Regions from separate parts of the Stenotrophomonas sp. YJH_SMC_81 genome, predicted to be linked through region 1. Evidence: riboswitches for the same ligand, from Rfam matches in the RefSeq annotation. Region 1 holds a riboswitch; the other holds the start of a gene.

Evidence for each region. Region 1 has a riboswitch for glycine ahead of AC5P8U_RS04655 (trimeric intracellular cation channel family protein). Riboswitches for the same ligand answer to the same signal wherever they lie in the genome.
Region 2: another riboswitch for glycine. It lies ahead of gcvP (aminomethyl-transferring glycine dehydrogenase); the one in region 1 lies ahead of AC5P8U_RS04655 (trimeric intracellular cation channel family protein).

What each region holds. Positions count from the first base shown of each region.
Region 1 covers NZ_JCAFUB010000002.1:229,389-239,987, forward strand. The annotation lists gene AC5P8U_RS04645 (hypothetical protein) at 95-352, shown strand; gene AC5P8U_RS04650 (3-deoxy-7-phosphoheptulonate synthase) at 648-1,721, shown strand; gene AC5P8U_RS04655 (trimeric intracellular cation channel family protein) at 1,928-2,545, opposite strand; glycine riboswitch at 2,630-2,733, opposite strand; glycine riboswitch at 2,747-2,836, opposite strand; gene AC5P8U_RS04660 (GIY-YIG nuclease family protein) at 2,877-3,143, shown strand; gene AC5P8U_RS04665 (nuclear transport factor 2 family protein) at 3,215-3,646, shown strand; gene AC5P8U_RS04670 (hypothetical protein) at 3,650-4,102, shown strand; gene AC5P8U_RS04675 (NAD(P)/FAD-dependent oxidoreductase) at 4,183-5,463, opposite strand; gene AC5P8U_RS04680 (NYN domain-containing protein) at 5,587-6,366, shown strand; gene AC5P8U_RS04685 (glutathione S-transferase family protein) at 6,500-7,120, shown strand; gene AC5P8U_RS04690 (primosomal protein N') at 7,203-9,380, opposite strand; gene AC5P8U_RS04695 (hypothetical protein) at 9,792-10,599, shown strand, end outside.
Region 2 covers NZ_JCAFUB010000001.1:526,709-537,307, reverse strand. The annotation lists gene AC5P8U_RS02495 (amino acid permease) at 1-168, shown strand, start outside; gene AC5P8U_RS02490 (VOC family protein) at 355-765, shown strand; gene gcvP (aminomethyl-transferring glycine dehydrogenase) at 859-3,726, opposite strand; glycine riboswitch at 3,789-3,891, opposite strand; gene AC5P8U_RS02480 (multidrug effflux MFS transporter) at 4,191-5,417, shown strand; gene AC5P8U_RS02475 (siderophore-interacting protein) at 5,559-6,455, shown strand; gene AC5P8U_RS02470 (hypothetical protein) at 6,524-6,916, shown strand; gene AC5P8U_RS02465 (M2 family metallopeptidase) at 6,999-8,963, opposite strand; gene AC5P8U_RS02460 (phosphoethanolamine transferase) at 9,567-10,599, opposite strand, start outside.

The DNA of each region.
Region 1 (10,599 bases):
GTAACAGCGCCTCCGGAGGCGCACGGCACATGCGTCTGTCACCCGGACGCGGTAAACAGGACATTGCCCATGTCCATCCGCAGGGAAGTTGATCATGCAGAGCACGCTCCAGGTAACGCTGTACGGCCCGCAGGGCGATACGCCGGCACTGCAGCTGCCGCAGATGGAAGGGCCCTCGGTGGCCATCCCGGAAGCGGTACTGCGCCGGCTGGTGTCCGATCTCTACACCACCCGTTCCCTGCTCAATCCCGAGCAGCTGGACGAGGCCCGGCAGGAGCTGGACCGCGTGCTGGAGCGCTGGGCCGACATCCACGAAGGCCTGCTGCTGGACGTGGAAGTGCATGGAAGATGAGCGACCTTGCACGGCGGCCACCGCGTGGGCTGCGCGGTCAGGCGCATCACTGAACCGCGCGCCCAGTTGCGGATGAAACATTTTGCACTGCGCAAAAGCTGTGCTATCAATAGATCCCATGAACGCAGCCGCCACCCGCTTTTACTGGTATTACTTTCCGAAGCCACTGGCGGAGGAAGGACTGCGCTCACCCTGAAGAAAGCTTCAGACGCATTCCCGAAAGCCGCCAGCGAACCTGGCGGCTTTTTTCATGCCGCCACGCTGGGGACCCCCAACGTTCCGGAGATCTCCTGCAATGCCCCCGCACACCGACGACCTGCGTATCCGCACCATCGAACCGCTGACACCGCCCGCCCAGCTGCTGGCGATGCTGCCCTGTGACGATGAGGCTTCCGACACCGTCAGCGCCTCGCGCGCGGCCCTGCACCAGATCCTGCACGGCCGTGACGACCGCCTGGCGGTGGTGGTGGGCCCGTGCTCGATCCACGACCCGAAGGCCGCCATCGAGTACGCCCAGCGCCTGAAGCCGCTGCGCGACGCGCTGGCTGGCGAGCTGGAAATCGTCATGCGCGTGTACTTCGAGAAGCCGCGCACCACGGTGGGCTGGAAGGGCCTGATCAACGACCCGGACCTGGACGGCAGCTTCAGGATCGACAAGGGCCTGCGCGTCGCCCGTGGCCTCCTGCGCGACATCAACAAGCTCGGCCTGCCGGCCGGTGTTGAATTCCTCGATGTGATCTCGCCGCAGTACATCGCCGACCTAGTGGCATGGGGCGCGATCGGCGCACGCACCACCGAAAGCCAGGTGCATCGCGAGCTGGCTTCGGGGCTGTCGTGCCCCGTCGGCTTCAAGAACGGCACCGATGGCAACGTGAAGATCGCCGCCGACGCGGTGGGTGCGGCATCCAACCCGCATCATTTCCTGTCGGTCACCAAGCAGGGTGGCACTGCCATCGTGTCGACCACCGGCAACCCGGATTGCCATGTGATCCTGCGCGGTGGCAAGCAACCGAACTACGACGCTGGCAGCGTGGCTGAGGCCTGCCAGGTGCTGGCCAAGGCCAAGCTGCCGGCGCGCCTGATGATCGATGCCAGCCATGCCAACAGCCTGAAGAACCCCGAGAACCAGCCGAAGGTGATCGACGACATCGCCGCTCAGATGGAAGACGGCGAACAGCGCATCGTGGGCGTGATGATCGAGAGCCATCTGGTCGGGGGCCGCCAGGAACTGGTGGAAGGCCAGCCGCTGGTCTACGGGCAGAGCATCACCGATGGCTGCATCGACTGGGACACCACCGTGACCGTGCTGGAGCGACTGGCTGCGGCCGTGCGTGCCCGTCGTGAAGTGAAGGTGTCCGAAGCGGCGTGAATGAAGCCGCCTGATGGCGGCACGTGTGTGGATGGCGGCCAGCGCCTGCGGGGGTGCGGCCGCGATCAGGGCCGGCCGGAGTTGGAGACCGGCCCATCTGCACCGGCGATGCGCCTGGCGCTGCGCATGAGCGACAGCGCCAGGTACATCGCCGGGGTGGTGCAGTCGATCCGCGCCCAGCATGGAACCCCAGGCGAACGCGAACCTCAATGCACTTCGTCGTGGTACACGAACTTCGGCATTTCCCAGCGGTAGTGGATCGCCATCAGGCGCAGCGCGAAGCCGCCGCCGAGGCAGCACAGGATCGCGGTGGCGTCGGCCACGCCCCACTGCAGCAGCAACAGATACGCCGCGCCGGTCAGCAGCGCGATGATCGCGTACAGCTCCTTCTGGAAGATCAGCGGCACCTCGTTGCAGAGGATGTCGCGCAGCACGCCGCCGAACGCCCCGGTCAGCATGCCGGCGATCAGCACGATCGGCATCGCATGGCCGGCTTCCCGCGCGATCGAGCAGCCGATCAGGGTGAAGGCGATCAGGCCCAGTCCGTCGAGTGCCAGGAAGGTGCGGCGGAAGTGGTGCATCCAGCGTGCCACCCAAGTGGCGATCAGCGCCGCGCATACGGTGAACCCCAGGTACTCGGGATGCTTCACCCAGCCCAGCGGGTAGTGGCCGAGCAGGATGTCGCGCAGTGATCCACCACCGAGGGCAGTGACACAGGCGATCATGACCACACCGAACAGGTCCATGCGGCGGCGGCCGGCAGACAGTGCACCGGTCATGGCTTCGGCGGAAATGGCAATCAGGTAGATGATGGACAGCAGCATGGAACAGGCTCCGGGCGCGGTGGGGCCGGCCATGCGCAACTGCCACCACTGCCTGCGCAATGACGGGATGACGATGACCGGTGCCGCTCCCGCTGTCCTTTTGCCTGAGAGTTCAGCGGCGTTGGCCGCGTGCCCCTTCGGCGGATCGTCCCGGGCATGCCCGGTGACCTCTCTCCAGCTCGGCGAGTCGAATGCATGGTTGGTGGGATTCCAGCCCACCGGCCTGAGCGATCATGGGAGCCTGCGCCTTCGGCGGGCGCCAGCGCGGCGCCTCTCTCCTGCATTCGGGCGCCAGTATATCCGCTGCAGTGCAGCACGGCATAATCCAGGCATGGCCCCTTCCGCCCGCCCGTGGTTCCTGTACCTGCTCGAATGCCGCGATGGCAGCTATTACGCCGGCATCAGCACCGACGTGGACGCGCGTTTCGCCGCCCACCAGGCCGGCAAGGGCGCGCGCTACACCCGGGCCCGGCCACCGCTGCGCGTGCTGGCCGTGCGCGAATACCCGGACCGGGCCGCCGCCTCACGCGCCGAGTGGCAACTCAAGCAGCAGCCCCGCGAACGCAAGCTGGCCTGGCTGCAGGCGCCGGTCCTGTAGATCCACGCCACGCGTGGATGGGCTACCCGGCCCATGCGATGATCGCCCCGCGCCCAGAGCTGGAGACCCGGATGTCCACGATCGCCCTGCTGTTCGCTCTTTCCGCAGCAACGAGCCCTGCCGCCGACCCGGCCACCCTCGCGGCCATCGAAGCCACCTGCCACGACTACGTCGACGGCCAGCTGGAGGCCGACCCGCAGCGCGTCGCCCGCTCCCTGCATCCGGACCTGGCCAAGCGCGCTGTGCTCGGCGATACACCCGACGAACGCCTGGGCCTGCGCCGGATGTCGAAGGAAGAACTGGTCTCGCTGACGAAGCAGGGCGCGTTGAAGACCCCGAAGGATCAATGGGATCGTCTCTGCACGGTGCTGGACGTGACCGGCAACGCGGCCTCGGTGCGGCTGGAGACCCCCTGGTTCGTCGATTACTTCCACATGGGGCGCTTCGACCAGCGCTGGGTCATCGTCAACGCGTTGTGGTATCCAAAGCCGAAGGCACAGTGAGCGATGCGTGCCGCCGGCAAAGCATGGATCTCCGTCGTCGTGCTGGTCGCCGGCATCGCGCTGCTGCCTGGCCTGCTGTACCTGCTCGGGCTGGCATTGGCAGGCGGTCGGCCGAAGCCGGCCGACCGTGCGCCCAGTGGTGTGGCTGCGTGTAGCAGCGAGCCACGGGCGGGATACCAGCCGATGAACCCCTGGCGCTTTACCGCCCAGTTCTTCGACAAGGACGCGATGAAGAAGGTGCCTGAAGTGGAGCGGGAGGCCTTCTGGATTGCCCGGCGCTACCTGTGGCGGCAACCGCAGCGCGGCATGCTGCGCTGGCATCTCAGCAGTACCGCACTGACGATCTGGATCACCCGGCATTGGAGTGCCGCGCAGATTGCCGACACCGCGAGGAAGGAGGACTTCTGCCGGACCTGGTCGAAACGGCGGGTGTCCGGTGGCCCGATGAACCAGTAGATCCACGCCATGCGTGGAGGGTGTTGACCGGGTCAGAGCCCTTTCCTGTGGAAAGGGATCCGACCCCGTTGCGTGCAGCCCTACCGCCTCGGCCGCCGGTCATCCTGATCATCACCGAAGATGATCCGCGCACTGCGCTGGTAGCTCCAGTACGCGACTGCCCAGTTCAGCAGCACCACGATGCGGTTGCGGAAGCCGATCAGGAAGAACACGTGCGCGGCCAGCCAGAACCACCAGGCCAGCACGCCGGAAAGCTGCAGCCGGCCCAGGTGCACGATCGCGGCCATGCGGCCGATGGTGGCCAGGTTGCCGTAGTCGGCGTACTTGAACGGGCCGGGCTCGGGCTTGCCGTGCAGGCGCGCGCGGATCACCTCGGCCACGTACTTGCCCATCTGCTTGGCGGCCGGTGCCACCCCGGGTACCGGCTTGCCGTCGGCTTGGCTCAGTGCGGCCAGGTCGCCGGCCACGAACAGCTCCGGGTGACCGGGCAGGGTCAGGTCCGGTTGCACCGGCACGCGTCCGGCGCGGTCCAGTGGCACGTCCAGCGTGCGCGCCAGCGGTGAAGCGGCCACGCCGGCGGCCCAGACCACGGTGCGCGCCGGTACGAACTGTTCGCCGAGCTTGAAGCCCTGGCTGTCGATGTCGCTCACCGGGGTACCGGTCAGCACTTCCACCCCCAGCTTTTCCAGTTGGCGGCGCGCCTTCAGCGAAAGCACATCCGGGAACGAGGACAGCACGCGGGGCCCAGCCTCGACCAGCCGCACCCTGGCGCTGGCCGGGTCGATGTGGCGGAATTCGTTGCGCAGCGTGTGGCGCGCGATCTCGGCCAGGGTGCCGGCCAGTTCGACACCGGTGGGACCACCACCGACGATGGCGAAACTCAGCCACGCCGCCTTCTTCGCCGGATCCGGTTCAGCCTCGGCGCGTTCGAACGCCAGCAGCAGCTTGCGGCGCAGCGCGATGGCATCGTCCAGCGTCTTCAGGCCGGGCGCATCATCGGCCCACTGATCGTTGCCGAAGTAGGCGTGGGTGGCGCCGGTGGCCAGCAGCAGGCTGTCGTAGTCCAGCGTGCTGCCATCGGCCATGCGGATCTGCCGCGCCTGCTTGTCGATGGCCACCACTTCGCCGAGGCGGACTTCCACATTGCGCTGGTGGCCGAGGATGTGGCGCAGCGGTGCGGCGATATCCGGCGCGGACAGGCCGGCGGTGGCCACCTGGTACAACAGCGGCTGGAACAGGTGATGGTTGCGGCGATCGACCAGGGTGATGCGTATGCGCTCGCGGGCCAGGGCACGGGTGGCCCAGAGACCGGCAAAACCGCCGCCGACAACGACCAGGTGGGGAACGCGTTCGCGACTCATCGACTCACTCCAGTGGGGGCATCGGGGGAAGCGCCTGGCATCTTCGCACGGCGGCCACCTGTCACGTCAGCGCCGGCCCGGATCGGCGATACTCGGGTTCAGGCAACGGCCCGTGAGGAGCCCATGAGCGAACCGGAAAAGCGCATCGCCCTGTTGATCGACGCTGACAATGCGCCGGCCTCGAAGATCGACGAGGTCCTGGCGGAAGTCGCCCGCTACGGCGTGGCCAACGTGCGCCGTGCCTACGGCAACTGGAAGAGCCCGCGACTGAAGGGGTGGGAAGCGGTGCTGCATGAGTATGCGATCCGCCCGATCCAGCAGTTCGCCTACAGCAAGGGCAAGAACGCTTCGGACATGGCGATGGTGATCGATGCCATGGATCTGCTGTACGCGCGCAACCTTGATGGCTTCGCCATCGTCTCCAGCGATGCGGACTTCACCCCGATGGTGATGCGCCTGCTGACCGATGGCGTGAAGGTATATGGCTTCGGCGAGAAGAAGACGCCCGAGCCATTCGTCAATGCGTGCTCGAAGTTCACCTACCTGGAGGCACTGGGCCAGACCCATGCCAGCGTGCCGGATGCCGAACAGGCGTCCAGCGAGCAGGCCTCGAACGAGCCGGTGGCCAACGACGATGCGCGTCCGCGCAAGAGCGGTGCGGAAATGCGCAGTGACACCCGGCTGGTGAAGATGCTGCGCCGTGCGGTGTCCGCGGCCGAGGGTGAGGATGGCTGGTCGCACCTCGGCCCGGTCGGCAGCCAGATCGGCAACCAGGCTTCGTTCGATCCGCGCAACTATGGCTACGGCAAGCTCAGCGACCTGCTGGCGGCGATCGGCCTGTTCGAGCTGAAGAAGGATGGCAAGTCCTCCTACGTGCGCGCGCTGCCAAAAAAGAACCGGTAGTGCCGGCAAAAGAACCGGTAGTGCCGGCCGCTGGCCGGCATGCTACAGACGCAAGATCCCGCATCCGGCACGCACACACCCGTAACGATCAGGCGTATCGTTGCCGCTCGCATTGCCAGCAAAGGAAACCCGCATGTTGAAGATCTGGGGCCGCCGCAATTCCAGCAACGTCCGCAAGGTGCTGTGGTGTGCTGAGGAAATCGGCCTGCCGTACGAATCCATCGAGGTCGGTGGCAGCCACGGCGGCACGCAGACGCCGGAGTACCAGGCGATGAATCCCAACGGCCTGGTGCCGGTGATCGAAGACCACGGCCTGCCGCTGTGGGAATCGAACGCCATCGTGCGCTACCTGAGCGCCCGCTACGCGCTGGGCACCCTGTACGCCGAGGACCCGATGGAACGCGCCCAGGCCGAGAAGTGGATGGACTGGAGCACTTCGCGGATGGCGCCGCTGTACAGCGACCTGGTCTGGGGCATCATGCGCACCGCGCCGGCCGACCGCGACGAAGCGCGGATCAATGCCGCCATCGTGCGCGCCGGTGACTACCTGGCGATGGCCGACGCCACCCTGGCCAGGCAGCCGTGGCTGTCGGGCGAGACGTTCGCGATGGGCGACATCCCGCTGGGCTCGCTGGTCTATGCCTGGTTCGAACTGCCGATCCAGCGACCGGAGCTTCCGCACCTGGCGGATTGGTATGCGCGCCTGCGCGAGCGGCCGGCCTACCAGCGCGGCGTGATGTCGCCGCTGACGTAAGCACTGCCCGGTACTGAAACGCAGCCGAGCACGGCTCGGCTCTAAGGTAGTGCCGAGCCATGCTCGGCAGTGCTCTACGGGATCAATACAGGTCCGTTGGATCCACATCCAGCGACCAGCGCACCTTGCGCGCTTCCGGCAGCGCATAAAGCTGCGGCACCAGCTGCGCGAGCACGCCATGCAAGGGTGGCCGCTGCGGCGCCGACAGCAGCAGCTGTGTGCGCTGGTAGCCCGCGCGCCGCGGCATCGGCGCTGGCATCGGGCCGTACGCCTCCACCACGTTCTGCTCGCCCAGCAGCTGCCGCGCAGCCAGCAGGAACGCATTGGCATGCTCCACCTGCTGCGCTTCGGCGCGCATCAACGCCAGGTGCGCGAACGGGGGGAACCCTGCGGCTTGCCGCTGGTTCAACTCGGCCTGCGCGAACGGGTGGTAGCCACCGCTCACCAGGGTTTCCAGCAGCGGGTGACCCGGGTGATGGGTCTGCAGCCAGACCTCGCCGGGGTCACGTGCACGCCCGGCGCGACCGGCCACCTGGATCAGCTGCTGCGCGAGTTTCTCACTGGCGCGGAAGTCAGCGGAGAACAGGCCTTCGTCGATGCCGACCACCACCACCAGGGTCAGCTTCGGCAGGTCGTGGCCCTTGGCCAGGATCTGCGTGCCGACCAGGATGCCGGGCTGGTCGCCCAGTTTCGCCAGCTGCTGTTCCAGCGCATCGCGGCGTGAGGTGGTGCCACGGTCGATGCGCACCACCGGGAAATCGGCGAAGGCGGCGGTGAGGTGTTCTTCCAGGCGTTCGGTGCCGATGCCCTGCGGCTGCAGCGCCAGGCTGCCGCAGGCCGGGCATGCCAACGGCGCCGGTTGGCGCGCGCCACAGTGGTGGCACTGCAGGCGTCGGCCGCCACCATGCACGGTCATCGGCGCATCGCAGCGCTGGCACGGCGCGGTCCAGCCGCAGTCGTGGCACAGCAGCACCGGTGCATAGCCGCGGCGGTTCTTGAACACCAGCACCTGCTGGCCACGCTGCAGGTGTTCGCCGATGCCGGCCAGCACATCGGCCGAGAGGCCATCGTGCAGCGGCCGCTTGCGTACATCGAGGATGCGCACGCGCGGTGGCCGTGCATCGCCGGCGCGCTGCTTCAGGCGCAGGTGCGTGTAGCGCCCGGCGTAGGCGTTATGCAGCGTTTCCAGCGAAGGGGTGGCACTGCCGAGCAGCACCGGAATGCCCAGTGCCTTGGCCCGGACCAGGGCGAAATCGCGCGCGTGGTAACGGATGCCGTCCTGTTGCTTGTAGCTGCCGTCGTGTTCCTCGTCGACGATCAGCAGGCCAGCCTGCGGCAATGGCGTGAACACCGCCGAGCGGGTGCCGACGATGACCCGTGCTTCGCCACGCGAGGCGGCCGCCCAGACGCGCGCGCGCTCGTTGTCGTTCAACCCCGAATGCAAGGCGTGCACGGCGATGCCCAGGCGGCCGCGGAAACGTGCCAGGGTCTGCGGGGTCAGGCCGATTTCCGGCACCAGTACCAGCGCCTGCCTGCCCTGCGCCAGGCAATGGATGATCGCCTGCAGGTAGACCTCGGTCTTGCCGCTGCCGGTCACGCCGTCCAGCAGGAACGGCTGAAAGCCGTCGGCAGCGTTGATCGCAGCCACCGCCCCGGCCTGGTCCGGGTTGAGCGTGGGGCCGGGCAGCGGCTGCGCATGCTGCGGTGCCACCGTCATCGCCACGCGCTCGGCCAGCGCGCGCTTGGCCAGGCTGCGTGCAGCGGTGCGCCAGTCGGCCATGCGTTCGCCGAGCACGTCCTCATCCACGATCGCTCCGGCCAGCAGCTCGGCCAGCTGCCGCGGACGGCTGCCGGCGCGCAGCTTTTCGCGCTGGGCGTGGCCTTCGGTGGTCAGCTGCCAACCCCAGTGATGTGTGTCGGGCAGGGCCTCGCCATGGCGCAGCGGTCCGGGCAGGGCGGTGCTCAGCACCTCACCCAGCGGCGCATGGGTGTAGCGCGCCAGCCACTGCAGGCTCTGCCAGAGTTCGCCCTGCAGCAGCGGCTGCCGGTCGCACCAGGCCAGCGCCTGGCGCAGTCCCTGGCCGTCGTCGGTCTGGCCGTGGCCAGCCACCACGCCGACCAGCTCGCGGTTGCCGAACGGCACCTTCAGGCGGCAGCCGACCGCGGCCGTGGGGCCATCGCCCTCCGGCGACAGGTAGTCGAACAGGCGCGGCAGGGGGACGGGCAGGGCGACCTGCAGGGTCGGAATGGGCGAAAGCATCGGGCCAGTGTAACGGGCCATGCGCGCGCGAATGGCAGGGGAGACGTGCCCGGGCGACGACCGCTGAATCATAAATGTCACCTAAATATCGGTGTCCATTGGAGATTCAGTCTTATCCACATGTTCTGTGGATAACGTTGTGCGTTACCGGTCGACGGCAACCCAGGAGGCCGATGGCGACGAGCTCACGCTTGTGTTGGTCAAAAAATCGCCACACTTGAAAGGCATTCAAAATCAACAACTTGAGTGTGAAACATTGCTGAAACAGAGTGAATTCAGCTGCATGCCGCAATTTCCCGCGCGGGGAGCGTGGTGCTGTGCACAACCTGCAGCACGAAGTGCCTGTGGGCGCAAGTCCTACGGGTGCCGATGGGCTGCCGCTATCATGCCGGCAGACCTTTGGAGTGACCGATGACGGCTGTGCCCGCCCCTGTTTCCTCGACCGCGGCCGGCGCGCTGTCGGCGTTCCTGCGTGGCGTCGAACGCCGCGCCCTGGTGGTGGCTGAACTGCAGTGCGGCGATGCCGCGCGTGCCGAGCAGACCCTGGTGGCAGTGATGCGCGCGTTTGCGGCGGTCGCCAGCGACCTGCCGATGGCGCAATGGCCGACCCGCTTCTGGACCCTGCTGGGCCAGCGCCAGGCGCTGCGCGAGCCGGCGGGCGGGCAGTGGGCGCCGTCGTTGGCCGCGTTGGGCGCGATGCCGCCACTTCCACGACTGGCGCTGCTGCTGCGGGTGGGCGGCAGCCTGGACGAGGGCATCGCCATGCGCGTGCTCGACCAGGACGAGGCCGGCTACCAGCACCTGCTGGCCGATGCCTGCCCGCGTGACGCCCAGGGCCGGCCCGATGCCGTGGCCTGGCGCCAGTTGGCCGAGCAGGTACAGGCGCGTGTCCGTGACCTGCCGGCCGCGCGCCTGCAGCAACTGCAGCAGCCGGCCGCACCCACCACCCACAATGAAGCACCGGCCTCCAGCTGGCGCGCACCGCAGCGGGACGAGCGTGCGGCCGCCAACGCCAAGCGCCGTCGGGCGAGTGCCAAGCCGCGCTGGCGCGGTCCGCTGATCCTGTTGGCGACCGTGGCGGTGCTGCTGGCCGCGGCGCTGGGTTGGCGCTACCTGCAGGGACATTCGTTCGGCAGCGATGCACCCTTGCCGGAGGGCGTGGTGGGCGAAGCCGGTCCGGTGACCGTGGAAGCCCTGCCACCGAGCAAGGTCGACGCCA
Region 2 (10,599 bases), on a different contig from region 1:
ATGGCCGGTTTCCCGTGGCTGACCTGCTGCGCGCTGGCGATCCTGGCGCTGATCTTCGGCCTGCTGCTGAGCGAGGCGCACACCCGCCTGCAGTTCCTGTCGATGGTGGCGCTGACCGCCACCATCGCCGCCGGCAGCGCCATCGCCCGGCGCATGCGCGAGGCGTGACTGAAGCTGTAGAGCCGACCCTACGGTCGGCTGCGGTTGCTGTAGTTTCTGTAGAGCCGACCCTGTGGTCGGCTGCTGTTCGCGTAGTCGCCAGCCGAGCGCGGGCTCGGCTCTACAGCCGGCATACATCCGCCGTGCCATCCTGATCGTGTGGGCCGCCAGCGGCCCGTCGACCAGGAGTACCGCATGCTGCGCAGCCGTCCCTTCCTGATGTTCACCGGCCAGGCCGAGGCCGCGCTGGCCCTGTACGCCGAAGCCTTTGCCGATTTCCGCCTGCTGGCCCTGCAACGCCACCCCGAGGGGGCCGGCGCCGGCGTACCCGGACAGGTCCGCCAGGCCATCTTCCTGCTCGGTGGCACCCATTACCTGTGCTTCGACAGCCTGGATGTGCACGACTTCACCTTCAGCCCGTCGATCTCGCTGTTCGTCGAGTGTTCCGGTGCCGAGCAGTTCGAGCGTGCGGCACGCGTGCTGGGCGAGGGCGGCCATTGGTTGATGCCGGTGGGTGATTACGACTTCAGCAACCGCTATGGCTGGGTGCAGGACCGCTTCGGCGTATCGTGGCAGTTGAGCCTGGGACAGATGCCGGACCCGTGATCGGGTAACTGTGGGTGTGGACCCTGGTTCACACGCCCTCATGAAAACGGCCCGCTTGCGCGGGCCGTTTTTCTTTATCGATGCAGTGAGGAATCAAGCCTCGACTTCATCATCCTTGTAGGCATCGACCGGGATGCAGGCGCACATCACGTTCTTGTCACCGTACACGTTGTCGACGCGTGCCACCGGCGGCCAGTACTTGCTCTGCTTCAGGCTGGCCAGCGGGAAGGCGGCCAGTTCGCGCGGGTAGGCGTGGGTCCACTCGCTGGCGGTCACCGCGGTGGCGGTGTGCGGCGCGTTCTTCAGCGGGTTGTCCTCGCGGTCCAGGCGGCCGTCTTCGATCGCGCTGATTTCCTCTCGGATCTGGATCATCGCGTTGATGAAGCGATCCAGCTCGTGCAGCGACTCGCTCTCGGTTGGCTCGACCATCAGCGTGCCCGCGACCGGGAAGCTCAGGGTCGGGGCGTGGAAGCCGAAGTCGATCAGGCGCTTGGCGACGTCCTCGGCACCGATGCCGCTGGTCTTCTCCAGCGGGCGCACGTCCAGGATGCACTCGTGCGCCACCAGGCCGTTACGGCCGGTGTACAGGGTCTTGAAGTGCGGAGCCAGGCGCTTGGCAATGTAGTTGGCGTTGAGCTGCGCGACCTGGGTGGCCTTGCGCAGGCCTTCACGGCCCATCATCGCGATGTACATCCAGCTGATCGGCAGGATCGAAGCACTGCCGAAGCTGGCCGCGCTGACCATGCCGACCGGGCCGTTGTCACCCAGCTTGCCCGGCAGGAACGGGGCCAGGTGCTCCTTGACCGCGCACGGGCCCACGCCCGGGCCACCACCGCCGTGCGGGATGCAGAAGGTCTTGTGCAGGTTCAGGTGCGAAACGTCCGAACCCCACTTGCCCGGCTTGGCCACGCCGACCAGGGCGTTCATGTTGGCGCCGTCGGTGTACACCTGGCCGCCGTGCTTGTGGATGATCTCGCAGATCTCGACCACCTCTTCCTCGAACACGCCGTGCGTGGACGGGTAGGTCATCATGATCGCGGCCAGGCGGTCGCTGTACTTCTCGGCGTTGAGGCGGATGTCCTCGACGTCGACGTTGCCGTTGGCATCGGTCTTGGTCACCACGACCTTCATGCCGCACATCTGCGCCGAGGCCGGGTTGGTGCCGTGTGCCGAGTCCGGGATCAGGCAGATGTCGCGGTGGCCTTCGCCGCGCGAGCGGTGGTAGGCACGGATCGCCAGCAGGCCGGCGTACTCGCCCTGCGCGCCGGAGTTCGGCTGCAGGCTGACCGCGTCGTAGCCGGTGCATTCGACCAGCATCGCTTCCAGCGTGTCGATCAGTTCCTTGTAGCCCAGCGCCTGGTCGGCCGGCACCAGCGGGTGGATCTGCGAGAACTCCGGCCAGGTCACCGGGATCATCTCGGCGGTGGCGTTGAGCTTCATGGTGCACGAGCCCAGCGGGATCATCGTGCGGTCCATCGCCAGGTCCTTGTCGGCCAGCGAACGCAGGTAGCGCAGCAGTTCGTGCTCGCTGTGGTGGGTGTTGAACACCGGGTGGGTCAGGAACGCGGACTGGCGCAGCAGGCCGGCCGGCAGCGCGTCGGCGGTGCTGGCGTCCAGCGCCTCGACGTCAGCCTGCGCGCCGAACACGGTGGCCAGCGCGACCACGTCGGCGCGGGTGGCGGTCTCGTCCAGGCTGATGCCGACCGAGTCGCTGTCGATCGCGCGCAGGTTGTAACCGGCGGCGCGTGCCTTGGCGTGGATCTCATCGGCATGCACGCCGGTGATGTGCAGGGTGTCGAAGAAGTCGCCACCGACCTGCACGCCGGCGTTGCGCAGTGCCGCAGCCAGGATCGAAGCCAGGCGGTGGGTGCGCCGGGCGATGCGGGTCAGGCCTTCCGGACCGTGGTAGACCGCATACATCGAGGCCATCACCGCCAGCAGCACCTGTGCGGTACAGATGTTCGACGTCGCCTTCTCGCGGCGGATGTGCTGCTCACGGGTCTGCAGGGTCAGGCGATAGGCCGGGTTGCCCTGGGCATCGATGGAGACACCGATCAGGCGGCCCGGCATCGAGCGCTTGTAGGCGTCACGGCAGGCCATGAACGCGGCGTGCGGGCCGCCGAAGCCGAACGGCACGCCGAAACGCTGGCTGTTGCCGACCACGATGTCCGCGCCCCATTCGCCCGGTGCGGCCAGCAGGGTCAGCGCCAGCAGGTCGGTGGCCACGGCCACCAAGCCGCCGCGTGCGTGCACGGCCTCGACCAGGGCCTTGTAATCGCCGATCTGGCCGAAGGTGTCCGGGTACTGCAGCAGCAGGCCGAAGGCTTCCGCTTCCAGTGCTTCGGCGGGGGTGCCGACGCGCAGCACGATGCCCATCGGTTCTGCGCGGGTGCGCAGCAGTTCCAGGGTCTGCGGGTGCACGGCGTCGTGCACGAAGAAGGTGTCCGACTTCGACTTGGCCGAACGCTTGGCCAGGGTCATCGCTTCGGCGGCGGCAGTGGCTTCGTCCAGCAGCGAGGCGTTGGCGATCTCCATGCCGGTGAGGTCGGCGCACAGGGTCTGGAAGTTGATCAGCGCTTCCATGCGGCCCTGCGAGATCTCGGCCTGGTACGGGGTGTAAGCGGTGTACCAGGCCGGGTTTTCCAGGATGTTGCGCAGGATCACGTTCGGGGTGTGGGTACCGTAGTAGCCCTGGCCGATGAAGCTGCGCAGCACGGTGTTCTTGTCGGCGATCGCGCGGATCTTCGCCAGTGCCTGCACTTCGGTCATCGACTCCGGCAGCGCCAGCGGCGCCGGCGACTTGATCTTGGCCGGCACGATGGCATCGGTCATCGCATCCAGCGACGCGTGGCCGACGACGTCGAGCATCTGCGCGATCTCGGCATCGTTGGGGCCGATGTGGCGCTCGACGAACGCATTGTGGTGCTCGAGCTCACGCAGGGAAGGGGTGTTCTGGGACATGGCGAAGGATCCGTCAGGAAAGGGCACACGCACGGGCACAAGCCGCCGGTCGGCGGTCTGCGGGGCGCCCCTCTGTCCTTTTGCCTGAGAGTTTGGAAGCGCGGAAAACCGCAGCTTCGTGCCCCTTCGGCGCCGGATCGAACCGGTCTCTCCAGAGTTCTGTTACGGGTGGTATCGGGCCTGAGCGATTACGGGCGTTGCGCCTTCGGCAGCGGTGTTCCGCTTCTCCCACCGTGTTGCCCGCCGATTATAGCCCGTTGCGGGCCCGCTGGCCGTCTACGGGCCTGGCCGCTGCGCCTGAATGGCCGATGGCCCGGACGTGCGTTTTGTGCATCGCTGCATGGCATCAGGCGCAATCCCCACCTATGATGGCCAGATACCCGAATTCATCTGGCGCCCTCCCTGCAGACAGGGACCGGCGCCCGCCGTGCGTGCCGCGCATGGCCCTGCCGGACGCCTTTCCCATGACCGCCGCTGTTGCTCCCTCCACCCGCCGCATGGCCCTGCTGCTTGCCGGCCTGGCCATGTTCGGCCCGTTCTCGATCGACACCATCTTCCCGGCCTTCCCGCAGCTGGCCCAGCGCCTGGCGGTGGACGAGGTGGCGGTGCAGCAGACCATCAGCGTCTACCTGCTGTTCTACGGCCTGATGAGCCTGGCGCACGGTCCGCTGTCCGACGCCTGGGGCCGCAAGCGGGTGATCCTCGGTGGCCTGGTGGTGTTCGTCGGCGCCTCGGTGGGCTGCGCACTGTCCACCGACCTGACCACGCTGCTGGCGTTCCGTGCGCTGCAGGGCCTGTCGGCGGGTGTCGGCATGATCGTCGGCCGCGCGGTGATCCGCGATCTGTACCACGGCCATGACGCGCAGCGGCTGATGAGCCAGGTGTCCATGCTGTTCGGCATCGCCCCGGCCATCGCGCCGATCATCGGTGGCTGGATCCTGCTCAGTGGCGCGGGGTGGCCGCTGATCTTCTGGTTCCTGGTGGTGTTCGGGCTGGTCCTGCTGGCGGCCACTGCACGCTACCTGCCCGAGACCCATCCCGTCGAAGCGCGCGTGCCGTTGTCGCCGCGCGTGCTGCTGCGTGATTACGTGCGCATCGGTTTCAATCCACGCTTCCTGCGCCTGGCGCTGGCCGGCAGCATCGGCTTTGGTGGAATCTTCCTGTACATCTCCTCGGCGCCGGTGTTCGTGATGCAGCACCTGCACCTGGGCGAGGGCGGTTTCGCCTGGTTGTTCATCCCGACCATCGGCGGCATGACCACCGGCTCATTCCTGTCCGGGCGCATGGCCGGGCACACCACGCCCACCCGCCAGGTCTCCATTGGTTTCGGCCTGTGCGCATTGTCAGTGCTGTTGAACGTTGGCTACGTGGTGCTGTCGCCACAGTTCGTGCTGCCATGGGCGGTACTGCCGATCTTCCTGGGTGGCATGGGCATGGCGCTGATCTTCCCGATCCTGGCGCTGGCGGTGCTGGACATGTACCCGCATCAGCGCGGCCTGGCCTCGTCGCTGCAGGCCTTCGTGCAGCTGATGATCAGCACCGTGGTGGCCGGCGTGGTGTCACCACTGCTGAGCGGCAGCCCGCTGCACTTGGCACTGGGCCAGGCGGCGTTCTTCGGCGCCGGTTTCGTGTTCTGGTACTGGGAACACCAGCGCGAGCGCGCGGCGCAGGCAGCCTGCACGGGTCACTGAGCAGCGCGCAGGGGTAGGGTGGGCCGCGATGCCCGAAACACTTGCGGCAGGGAACGGCCGGACTAGGCTGGGCATTCCAGCCAGCCGGTGCGTGGGTGCACGACAGCCAGCCGACCCAATGTCGTTGCATGAGGTTTCGCCATGGCTGCGCAGCAGACCTACCGCCTGTTCGAGGTGGCGCTGAAGGAGCGCCGCGTTCTTTCCCCTTCCCTGGACCGCATGGTGTTCACCGGCGCCGACGTGGCGCGGATGAAGACCGAAGGCCCGGACCAGCGCATCAAGGTATTCTTCCCCTTGCCCGGGCAGGACCTGCCACAGGTGCCCAGCGGCGAGGACTGGTATCCCCGCTACCGGGCGCTGCCGGACGATCAGCGCCCGCCGATGCGCACCTATACCATCCGCCAGCTGCGTGCAGAGCTGGGCGAAGTCGATGTTGATTTCGTGCTGCATGGCGAGACCGGGCCGGCCTCGCGCTGGGCCATCCATGCACGCCCCGGCGACCGTGTGGTGTTGCTGGCTCCCGATGCCGACTGTGCCGACAGCAGCGAAGGTTGGGAATGGAAGCCGCCGGCCGGCGTCGGCCAGGTGCTGCTGGTGGCCGATGAAACCGCGTTACCGGCGGTGGCCGGCATTCTTGAGGAACTGGCGGCCATGGTGGATCCGCCGCGTACGCTGGCGCTGCTGGAAGTGGCGCAGGCCGGCGACGCGGTGCCGCTGAAGGCACCGGCTTCCGCCGAGCTGGTCTGGCTGCCGCGCGGGCGCGCGGCGTACGGGGCGCCTCTGTTGCAGGCGGTGCAGGCGCGGCTGGCAGCGGCCTCGGGCGTGGCTGCCGGCGATGCGCCGGAGGAGATCGACGTCGATACGCAGATCCTCTGGGAACAGGCCGATACCCGCGTGGTCGGGCCGCTGTATGCCTGGGTGGCAGGCGAGGCAGCGGCGGTGATGGCGATCCGTCGTCATCTGGTCCGCGACTGCGGGCTGGATCGCCGCGCGATCAGCTTCATGGGCTACTGGCGGCACGGCAAAGTGCTGGATTGAGGGGGTGTGAAGCGGCGTGGCGGGTGGGGTGCGCTATCCTTGCGCCCCCCTCGCAGCGGTATTGCACCATGTCCACCAGCTCCAAGACCCGCCGCGACCAGCGCCGTCGCCAGGAAAAGCAGGCCGCCAACAAGGCCGCTGCCCAGGCCTCGCCGGTGGAGCCGCATGCCGAACTGCGCGACGCGCAGCGCACCCTGCTGGCCGGTGTCGTGCGCCGCGACGGCGAATGGGTGCTGGGCATGGACGGCCGTATCGCCGGCCACAGTGACTCCGCCGCACAGGTACTGGCGCTGATCATGCAGGCCGGTGAACTGCACGAGCGCAACGGCACGCCGGTGCGCCTGATGTACTCCGATGCGCTGCGCGACGCCGCGCACGCCGAAGCGAAAGAGAAGGGCCAGACCTTCGAGGAATTCAAGGCGGAACTGGCCGCGGCGATGGCGGCGAAGAAGGACAGCTGATCGCGCCGAATCTGTAGAGCCGAGCATGGCTCGGCTCTACAACACGGAGAAGGGGCGGATCCTTGCGGATCCGCCCCTTTTCTCATTTCGCCGCCGGGGCCGCGTTGGCCTGCCAGCCACACATCTGGCCTTCGTTCTGCTGCTTCAGCCACTCGTTGACCGGAGTGAAGTACTCGATCATCGGGCCGGCATCGAGCTTGTCGGTGCCGGTCAGCTCCTTCAGCGTGGCCTGCCACGGCTGGCTGGCACCCTTGCTCAGCATCGCCCAGTATTTCTGGCCGGCTTCCTTGTTGCCGTAGAAGGTGCACTCGTGCAGCGGGCCCTTGTAGCCGGCTGCATCGCACAGGCCCTTGTAGAACTGGAACTGCAGGATGCGGGCCAGGAAGTAGCGGGTGTAGGGGGTGTTGCCCGGCACGTGGTACTTCGCGCCCGGATCGAAGAATTCCTCGCCACGGGGGCTGGCCGGGGCCACGCCCTGGTACTTGGCCTTCAGGTCCCACCACGCCTTGTTGTAGTTGTCGGCGGTGATCGAACCATCGAACACGCCCCAGCGCCAGCGGTCGATCATCAGCCCGAACGGCAGGAACGACACGCCCGACAGCGCCATGCGCATCTGGTTGTTGATGACCGCTTCGCGGCTCTCGGTCGGTGCATCGACCAGGCCGATCGAGCTGAGGTACTTGGGCGTCATCGCCAGCACGATGGTGTCGCCGATCGCCTCATGGAAGCCATCGTTGGCACCGCCCTGGAACAGCGGCGGCAGCGGGTTGTAGGCCAGGTCGTAATAGATATGGCCCAGCTCGTGGTAGATGGTGGTGAAGTTCTCTTCGTTCGGCTTGATGCACATCTTGGTGCGCACATCGCCTTCCATGTTCATGTCCCAGGCGCTGGCGTGGCAGACCACATCGCGGTCGTCGGGCTTGATGAACTGGGTGCGTTCCCAGTACGACTGCGGCAGCGACGGCATGCCCAGCGACACATAGAAGTCCTGTGCGCGTTCGGTCATCTGCTTGGCGGTACGCAGTTCGGCTTCGCGCTGGGCTTTGTACTGGGCCGCCACGTTGGCGTCCTTGCCGGCCTTGGCCAGCGCCGCGCTCAGGTTGGCCTGGTACTGCTTTTCCAGTGCAGCGGTGATGTCCAGGCTGCCGGCACCCGGGTACGGTTCCAGCTGGTCCCACAGGTTCGACCAGTCCTGCTGCCACATGTTGCCCAGCAGGTGCGCGGCAATCAGGCCGTTGCCCACTTCGGCCTTGTCCTTGCCGTAGGTCTTGTCCAGCTTGCCGCGTGCATAGCAGTGCAGCTGCTCGTACATCGGCTTGACCTGTTCCCAGAGCCGGTCGGTTTCCGGGCCGATCTGCTCCGGCGGCATGTCGTAGCCGCTGCGCCACATCTGGCCGGCGTCGGCAAAGCCCATGCCCTTGGCGCCTTCGTTCACCAGGCCGACGAACTTCTGGTAGTCGCCGCGCATGCTCTTGGTGGTGCTGTGCCAGCCCTGCCAGGCGTCGAGCTGCTTGTCATAGTCGCGGCTGCGCGCCAGCACCTGTTCCAGCTCGCCCAGCTGGCGGCAGGAGTTCGGATCATTGGCATCGGTGCAGTACTTGCCGGCACCGTAGCTGCCTTCCATGCGCGTGGCGATCTGGGTCAGCTCGGCCAGCTTGGCCGGGTCGCGCGGTGCAGGCATCGAGGACATCAGCTTCAGCAGGTGGATCGCGCGCTTGCTGTCCTCGCTCATCGGCTTGCCGTCGAACTTGGCGGCCTGTTCGATCCAGCTGTTGAGCTGCGTCAGCGAACGCTCGTTGGCCTTGGCCGCAATGCGTTCCGAATCACCGTTGATGTAGGTGGAGGACAGCCACTGCGCCGAGGTCATCTCCGGGTAAGCGGCCTTGAATTCGGCATTGATGCGGGCCACGAACTGGTCGGCGGTTTCACCGGCCGGAGCGCTGCTGCTGGCGGTATCGGTGCCTGGGGCAGCTTCCTTCTTGCAGGCGGCCAGGGCCAGCGTGGCGGCGGCGATTGCCGAGGCCAGCAGGAGATGACGGTGTTTCACGGGCGGTCCTTGGGTGGTGAACGACGGCCGAAGGCTAGTGGGCCGTCGCTGCCACCGCAAGTGGCGGAAGTCGGCCGGGCGGCGCCCGGCACCCGCAGAGGCCAGAGCACAAGCAACAGCAACCGCCGAAGCAACCGCAACAGCGGGGTATCCGTGGGATGGCGCGGCGGTGTGGGCTTGCAGGACACGCTGTAAACCCATCCATGGGGGCTCGATGGCGCCATCCATGGCGCCAACGGTCCTGCAAGCCCACACCGCCCCACGTCTGACAGATCGTGGCGGCTGTTGGTAGGTGTCGACCTTGGTCGACACATCTGTCAGGTATCGACAATCAAAATGGGGTCAGATCCGTTTTCTTCCGGAAAACGGATCTGACCCCAAGATCGTTCCAACAGATCGCGGAAAACTGTCGAAGGCGGGGTGGGGCCGGTTGCGGGGGCGTGAGCCGCATGGATGCGGCGACCGAGCTTACATGGACGTACTTGCAGCGTCCCCCGCAACCGGACCCACCCCGCCACCCCTCAGGAAACCCGCTTCTGCTGTTGCTTCGGCCGTTGCCGTTGCCCCTGCAGGTGCAGGGCTGCAAGCCCTGCCAAACACCCCTCAACCTTCGCAGTTGGCGAACACGTCGCGGTCGCGCTCGTACAGCGCCGTCTTAACCTGCATCAGGCCCAGCACCGACGGGAACAGGTTGTCGTGGTCTGTATAGGCCGCCGAACGCTTGCGCACGCACTGCAGGTCCAACCCACGGCTGCTGGCGAAGCCCGGCGAGAACCACATCGTCATCGGTACGCGGGTCTGCTCGGCCGGTGCGATCGCATACGGCACGCCATGCAGGAACAGGCCCTTCTCGCCCAGCGATTCACCATGGTCGGACAGGTAGATCATCGCCGTGTCGTAGTCCTGCATGCCCTGCAGCGTGCCGATGGTCTTGGTCAGGAAGTGATCGGTGTACAGCACGGCGTTGTCATAGCTGTTGGTGATCTCGTCGCGCGAGCAGCGGCCGATGTCACGGGTGTCGCAGGTCGGGGTGAAGCGGCGGAACGCGGGCGGATAGCGCTCGAAATAGGCCGGGCCGTGGTTGCCCAGCTGGTGCAGCACCACGACCCGGTCGCCGGGCTTGGCCCGCACCTGGGTGGCCAGGTCCTGCAGCAGGATCTCGTCCATGCAGCGGCCATCGGCGCACAGGCCGGGTGTGGTGGCGTCGGACAATGACTGGAAGTCCAGGCCCTCGCACACGCCCTTGCAGCCGGACTGGTTGTCACGCCACAGCGGCGCGATGCCGGCGCGGTTCAGTACGTGCAGCAGCGACTGGTGCGCACGGATCTTCTTCTCGTCGTAGTCGTGGCGGCCCCACGGCGAGAACAGGCACGGCAGCGAGACCTCCGTGCTGGTGCCGCACGAATGCATGTCCGGGAAATTGATCACGCTGGCCTGCGCCAGTTCCGGAGTGGTGTTGCGGCCACCGTTGAGGCCCCAGTTCTGCGCACGCACGGTCTCGCCCATGACGATCACCAGCAGGCGCGGCTTGCTGGCCGGCGCTCGCGGAGTGGCCTTGGCGTCGGTGCCGATCGGCAGCTTCGGTGCGCGCTGCACCGGGTTGTCGCCACGCAGCGCACGCGGCATGCCCAGCAGC